DNA from 2 places in the Enterobacter ludwigii genome. Region 2 is predicted to be linked to the other one. Evidence: predicted binding sites of a transcription regulator. Region 2 holds the regulator's gene; the other holds the start of a gene.
The links. Region 2 encodes Fur, which represses iron uptake genes when iron is present. Its sites were predicted from a motif close to ATAATAATGAGAACNACTATCAA; they were not measured.

Region 1: BH714_RS12290 (Nramp family divalent metal transporter) is a predicted target of Fur. The motif match lies at 1,595-1,617, and genes of this name have one in related genera.

Annotation. Positions count from the first base shown of each region.
Region 1 covers NZ_CP017279.1:2,627,708-2,631,130, reverse strand. Annotated here, with positions in the region: gene BH714_RS12300 (sensor domain-containing phosphodiesterase) at 1-75, shown strand, start outside; gene BH714_RS12295 (NupC/NupG family nucleoside CNT transporter) at 120-1,307, opposite strand; gene BH714_RS12290 (Nramp family divalent metal transporter) at 1,658-2,896, shown strand; gene BH714_RS12285 (DUF2502 domain-containing protein) at 2,958-3,305, opposite strand.
Region 2 covers NZ_CP017279.1:505,598-509,020, forward strand. Annotated here, with positions in the region: gene chiP (chitoporin ChiP) at 1-988, shown strand, start outside; gene chiQ (ChiQ/YbfN family lipoprotein) at 1,036-1,365, shown strand; gene fur (ferric iron uptake transcriptional regulator) at 1,474-1,920, opposite strand; gene fldA (flavodoxin FldA) at 2,209-2,739, opposite strand; gene ybfE (LexA regulated protein) at 2,895-3,182, opposite strand; gene ybfF (esterase) at 3,311-3,423, opposite strand, start outside.

The DNA.
Region 1 (3,423 bases), 2.1 Mb from region 2:
CTTCACTTCGGGGTCGACTATCTGCAGGGTTACCTGATTGGCAAACCCAAACCGCTTAATGAATTACGGGCATAAAAAAACCGGGAGCTGAGCTCCCGGTTTTTATTTCTCTGCAGGTGTTACAGTACCAGTGCCGCAATAGAGGCAGACAGTACGCTCACCAGCGTAGAACCGTAAACCAGCTTCAGACCGAAGCGAGAAACCACGTTACCCTGTTCTTCATTCAGACCTTTAATCGCACCGGCGATAATACCGATGGAAGAGAAGTTAGCGAAGGAGACCAGGAACACGGACAGGATGCCTTCCGCGCGTGGAGAGAGCGTGCTGGCAATTTTCTGCAGATCCATCATTGCAACGAATTCGTTAGAGACCAGTTTAGTCGCCATGATACTGCCTACCTGCAGCGCTTCATGTGCAGGAACACCCATCACCCAGGCAACCGGGTAGAAGATGTAGCCCAGAATGCCCTGGAAGGAGATACCCAGAACCGCTGCGAACAGGGCGTTCAGAGCAGAAATCAGGGCAATAAAGCCGATCAGCATCGCCGCAACGATAATCGCCACTTTGAAACCAGCCAGAATGTACTCACCCAGCATTTCGAAGAAGCTCTGACCTTCATGCAGATTTGCCATCTGCAGGTTCTCTTCGCCTTCGTCAACACGGTACGGGTTGATCAGAGAGAGAACGATAAAGGTACTGAACATGTTCAAGACCAGCGCGGCAACCACGTATTTAGGTTCCAGCATCGTCATATACGCACCCACGATAGACATGGAGACGGTAGACATTGCGGTGGCTGCCATGGTGTACATGCGGTTGCGGGACATCTTACCGAGGATGTCTTTATAGGCGATGAAGTTCTCAGACTGACCCAGGATCAGGGAGCTGACGGCGTTGAACGATTCCAGTTTACCCATGCCGTTAACTTTAGAGAGTACGGTACCAATGGCGCGGATAACGACGGGCAGAACACGAATGTGTTGCAGAATACCGATCAGCGCAGAGATGAAGACGATAGGGCACAGTACCTTCAGGAAGAAGAACGCCAGACCTTCGTCGTTCATTTTACCGAAGACAAAGTTCGTCCCTTCGTTGGCGAATCCGAGCAGTTTTTCGAACATTTCGGAGAAGCCTTTTACGAAGCCAAGCCCCACGTTGGAGTTCAGGAAGAACCACGCGAGCAAAACTTCAATAACGAGAAGCTGAACAACAAAGCGGATGCGGATTTTTTTACGGTCATGGCTGACCAGTAACGCAAGCGCAGTAACGACAACGAGTGCCAGGACAAAATGAAGGACGCGGTCCATATTTGCTCCAAATATGAGGCAGGTTTAATTTTCGTGCACATTCTATGTAACAAGCGAAAAGAAAACGAGATCAAGGACACACTATAGTTACATCCTGTGACGAGTCTCAAAATTAGTGATCCACAATACATTTTTGTTATGTTAGGTAAATGCGTGAAAAGTTAAGTTTGTGTGCTAGTCTTCACAAAAGCGTGCGCGATTGCAGGTTTTGTTAGATCGCCCCACCTTACCCGCCCGTCTATTGTTCAAAGCTATCAGAGAAATCACTATAAACTCACTAAATGATCTTGATAATCATTCTCATTTTGATAGCATTAAACATAGCAAAGGCTATATTTCCAGAGGCAGAAATGACAAACAGTCGCGTAGAGGGTAGCAGTGGCAGAGCAGCGCGCAAGTTGCGGTTCGCGTTAATGGGACCTGCGTTCATAGCTGCCATCGGCTATATCGATCCAGGTAACTTTGCGACCAATATTCAGGCCGGGGCCAGCTTCGGCTATAAGCTGCTCTGGGTGGTCGTGTGGGCTAACCTGATGGCCATGTTGATCCAGATGCTGTCCGCGAAGCTGGGGATTGCCACGGGCAAAAACCTGGCTGAACAAATTCGCGATCATTATCCGCGTCCGGCGGTATGGCTTTACTGGGTTCAGGCGGAAATTATCGCCATGGCAACCGACCTCGCCGAATTCATCGGGGCCGCGATTGGTTTTAAATTGATCCTCGGCGTCTCGCTGCTTCAGGGCGCGGTGCTCACCGGGATTGCCACTTTCCTGATCCTGATGCTGCAGCGTCGCGGTCAAAAACCGCTGGAAAAAGTTATCGGTGGGCTGCTGCTGTTTGTGGCGGCGGCCTATATCGTCGAGCTGATTTTCTCTCAGCCGAATCTGGCACAGCTCAGCAAAGGGATGATTATCCCGAGCCTGCCAACCTCTGAAGCGGTATTCCTGGCCGCCGGTGTGCTGGGCGCAACCATCATGCCGCATGTCATTTACCTGCATTCCTCGCTGACTCAGCACCTGCACGGCGGGACGCGCAAAGAGCGTTACTCTGCGACGAAATGGGATGTGGCGATCGCCATGACCATTGCCGGTTTTGTGAACCTGGCGATGATGGCGACCGCTGCCGCCGCTTTCCATTTTAACGGTCACACCGGTATTGCCGATCTCGACCAGGCATACCTTACGCTGGAGCCGTTACTGAGCCACGCTGCTGCCACGATATTCGGGCTGAGCCTGGTGGCGGCCGGTCTCTCGTCAACGGTTGTGGGGACGCTGGCAGGGCAGGTGGTGATGCAGGGCTTTGTCCGTTTCCACATTCCGCTTTGGGTTCGTCGCTCCGTGACCATGCTGCCCTCCTTTGTTGTGATTCTGATGGGGCTGGATCCCACGAGAATTCTGGTCATGAGCCAGGTACTGCTGAGTTTTGGTATCGCGCTTGCACTGGTGCCGCTGCTGATCTTTACCAGTGACAAAAGCCTGATGGGCGAACTGGTGAACAGCACGCTGGTGAAACGAACCGGTTGGGTCATTGTGGCGGTAGTGGTGTCGTTGAACCTGTGGCTCCTGGTCGGCACTGCTCTGGGGTTATAGCGTCGCGTTGAACCAAAGAAAAAGGAGCCGGGAGGCTCCTTTTTGCATTATTGATGACGCATTAGTGATGATGGCCGTGACCACCGTGTCCTCTGCCACCGTGACCCCAGCCACCGCGGCGGTCGTCACGATCGTTCCAGCCTTCACGGTAACCACGCTCATAGGCGTTGTTTTTGTACCAGCCGCGATGCAGGCCATTATCATGTCTGCGCCAGCGGTCGCCGCGCCACTCATAGTGACGGTTCCAGTAATCACGGTCGCGCCAGTAGCCACCGTCCCAGTATCTGCCGTAGTCGTCACGATCGCCAATTTGTAATTTAACTGATGGCAACAGGGTGATTTCGCCCGCAGTGGCGATCAGCGGGGCCGAAGCCAGTAATACCGCTGCAAGAATCAGTGACCTGAACATACTCTTTCTCCTTCACGATCGGGGCCTTTGTGGGGCCTGTTAACGCAATATTACGAGTTGGTAAAGGCTCGTTTCATCGCCTCAACTCCTAATTCATGAATGAGAGCACTTTTTGCTA
Region 2 (3,423 bases):
AAAATTCAAATATGGTCCAGTCTGGGCGCGCGGCGGATATATTCAGCCAACTGGCCAAACCCTGTTAGCGCCACACTGGAGTTTTATGCCTGGTACTTACCAGGGCGCTGAAGCTGGCGCTAACTTTGACTACGGTGATGCGGGTGCGTTGAGTTTCTCCTATATGTGGACCAACGAATACAAAGCCCCGTGGCATATCGAAATGGATAAGTTTTACCAGAACGATAAAAAAACCAAAGTGGATTACCTCCACTCGCTGGGTGCGAAGTACGATTTTAAAAACGACCTCGTGTTAGAAGCCGCCTTTGGTCAGGCTGAAGGCTATATCGATCAGTATTTTGCCAAAGCCAGCTACAAATTTGATATCGCAGGGAGTCCGTTGAGTACCAGTTACCAGTTCTACGGCACGCGAGACAAAGTCAGCGATGGTGGCGTCAACGATATTTATGACGGCACGGCCTGGCTGCAGGCGCTGACCTTTGGCTACAAAGTGGGTCAGGTGGATTTGCGTCTGGAAGGAACATGGGTGAAGGCGGAAGGGCAGCAGGGCTACTTCCTGCAGCGTATGACCCCGACTTACGCATCTTCCAACGGTCGTCTGGATATCTGGTGGGATAACCGCTCTGACTTCAACGCCGACGGCGAAAAAGCGGTCTTCTTCGGCGCAATGTATGACCTGAAAAACTGGAACCTGCCGGGCTGGGCTGTGGGTGCCTCCTACGCGTATGCCTGGGACGCCAAACCGGGCGACATGGCCATACCGGATGCGTACTACGATCCGAACTACCGTCTGAAAGAGTCCTCTTACAGCCTGGATGCCATCTATACCGTGCAGGACGGACGTGCGAAAGGCACGATGTTCAAGCTGCACTTCACGCAGTATGACAACCACTCTGATATTCCAAGCTACGCGGGCGGTTACGGCAACATCTTCCAGGATGAACGTGACGTGAAATTCATGGTTATCGCACCATTCACTATCTTCTGATGAACGCTCCGGCGGGTTCCGTCCCGCCGGAATGGAGACTGCACATGATGAAAAAAATGGTAATCGTCGCGTTGCTGGCCTCGGGGCTGGTGGCTTGCGCCCAGGACCCGGCACCGAAAGAAAATTCTCGCCTGAAGGAGGCTTACAGCGCCTGCATTAACACCGCTGAAGGTTCACCGGAGAAAATTGAAGCCTGCCAGAGCGTGCTGAATGTGCTGAAGAAAGAGAAGGCGCATGAGCAGTTTGCGACGCAGGAAAATGTTCGCGTAATGGACTATCAGGCCTGTATTCAGGCGCGTAAAACCGGTAACGATCAGGAAGTGGCGAAGCGTTGCGACCAGATCTGGAAGGAAATACGCAGTAACAACGGAAATTAAGTAAGTGTGTTAAGGCCCGGTGGCGCTGTGCTTACCGGGCTTTTTTTTGCCGGGTGACAGGCAAAAAAAAGCCAACCTTGCGGCTGGCTCAGAGTATGAAAGTTCGACTTATTTGGCGTCGTGTGCGTGATCGTCTTCGCGGCAATCACCTTCTGCACAGTGACCATACAGATACAGGCTATGGTTGGTCAGGCGGATACCATGACGAGCAGCGATTTCACGCTGACGTGCTTCGATGGAATCATCGCTAAATTCAATGACCTTGCCACAATCCAGGCAGATCAGGTGATCGTGGTGCTGCTGCTGGGTCAGTTCGAATACAGATTTACCGCCTTCGAAATTATGACGGGTAACAATGCCCGCGTCATCAAACTGGTTCAGCACGCGATAGACGGTTGCCAGCCCAATCTCTTCACCCATGTCGATAAGACGCTTGTAAAGGTCTTCCGCACTGACATGGTGATTGTCTGGACCCTGAAGCACTTCAAGGATTTTTAACCGAGGAAGCGTAACTTTCAGGCCAGCCTTCTTTAATGCGGTATTGTTGTCAGTCATGCGGAATCTGTCCTGTTGCTAAACGATTCACTTCTGGAGGAAGTGACAGAAAATGCACCTGGAATAATGCGTCTCATTATAGAACTGCCATGGCTAAATGAAAACTGCAAGTCTCAGGCAAAGTATGCTTATAAAAACGTGGTATCACCGACAAACTTACTCAATGGCACCCCATTTTACCTGGGAGACATTGTACAGGTCTGGGCGAAAAAGTTAAAAGATTGTAGCGATTAATTTAATCGTTTGACCCGGTTCCTGGGCGCAACCGGGGTTGCGCCACACTAACAATCAGGCGTTAAGAATATCGTCCAGGTGCAGTTCTTCGCGGATCTGCTTCACCCACTTCTCAACGCGCTCTGCGGTCAGTTCTGGCTGACGGTCTTCGTCGATCGCCAGACCCACGAAGTGGTCGTCATCGGCCAGGCCTTTAGACGCTTCGAAGTGGTAACCTGCAGTCGGCCAGTGGCCTACGATAACTGCACCATTCGGTTCAATGATATCGCGGATAGTGCCCAGCGCGTCACAGAAGTACTCAGCGTAGTCTTCCTGATCGCCGCAGCCAAACAGGGCGACCAGCTTGCCGTTGAAGTCCACTTCTTCCAGCGTCGGGAAGAAATCATCCCAGTCACACTGGGCTTCACCGTAGTACCAGGTTGGGATACCCAGCAACAGGATGTCATAGCCTTCGAGATCTTCTTTGCTGCTCTTGGCGATGTCATGCACATCGGCAACGTCTTTACCGAGCTGTTTTTGAATGTTTTTTGCGATATTTTCGGTATTGCCGGTATCACTGCCGAAGAAAATGCCGATGATTGCCATGAGTAAAATAACCTCTTGAAACTTAATGGTATGGTGGCGCAATTTGTCCACGGATAAGGGCAATAATAGCAGAACTGGCAACCCCGCGGAAACAGCTATCGCGCAGGACTGCACTCTGTGCTACATGAAAAGGGTAAGAAAGGGGATTTTCAGACTTATGCCTGGCGGCGCAACGTCTCAAGCTGGGCGATCAACATCTCTTCAATGAGCTCGCTACGGCTGATATTACGCGCTTCAGCCAGTTCGTTAAGCGCATCGACGGCATCGGCATTGAGCTTCAGTTCGACACGCTTAAGCCCACGATTTTTATCGCGTTTAAGCTGGTTGCGTTTATTAATACGCAGCTGTTCATCGCGCGAAAGCGGATTCGTTTTCGGTCGTCCCGGTCGACGCTCATTCGCGAACAGATCTAGTGTCGTACGGTCCGTTTGTTCTTTGGCCATGATTCTGAGACTTCGGGGGAAACAAGCCGCCCTGCTATTGCCCGGGCGATGAGCGCGCCATCATACATCACCAAAAACGGCACGCCAACGACTGGAAGCCCGCAACCTTCCAGTCGCTCTCTTTTTAATCAATTCGCAGTATCAGAGAGATAGCGGCGGATGGCGCGTAACACGGCGTCAGGTTTTTCCGCGTGAACCCAGTGTCCGGCACCGGCGATGACATGGGCGCGCGCCTGCGGGA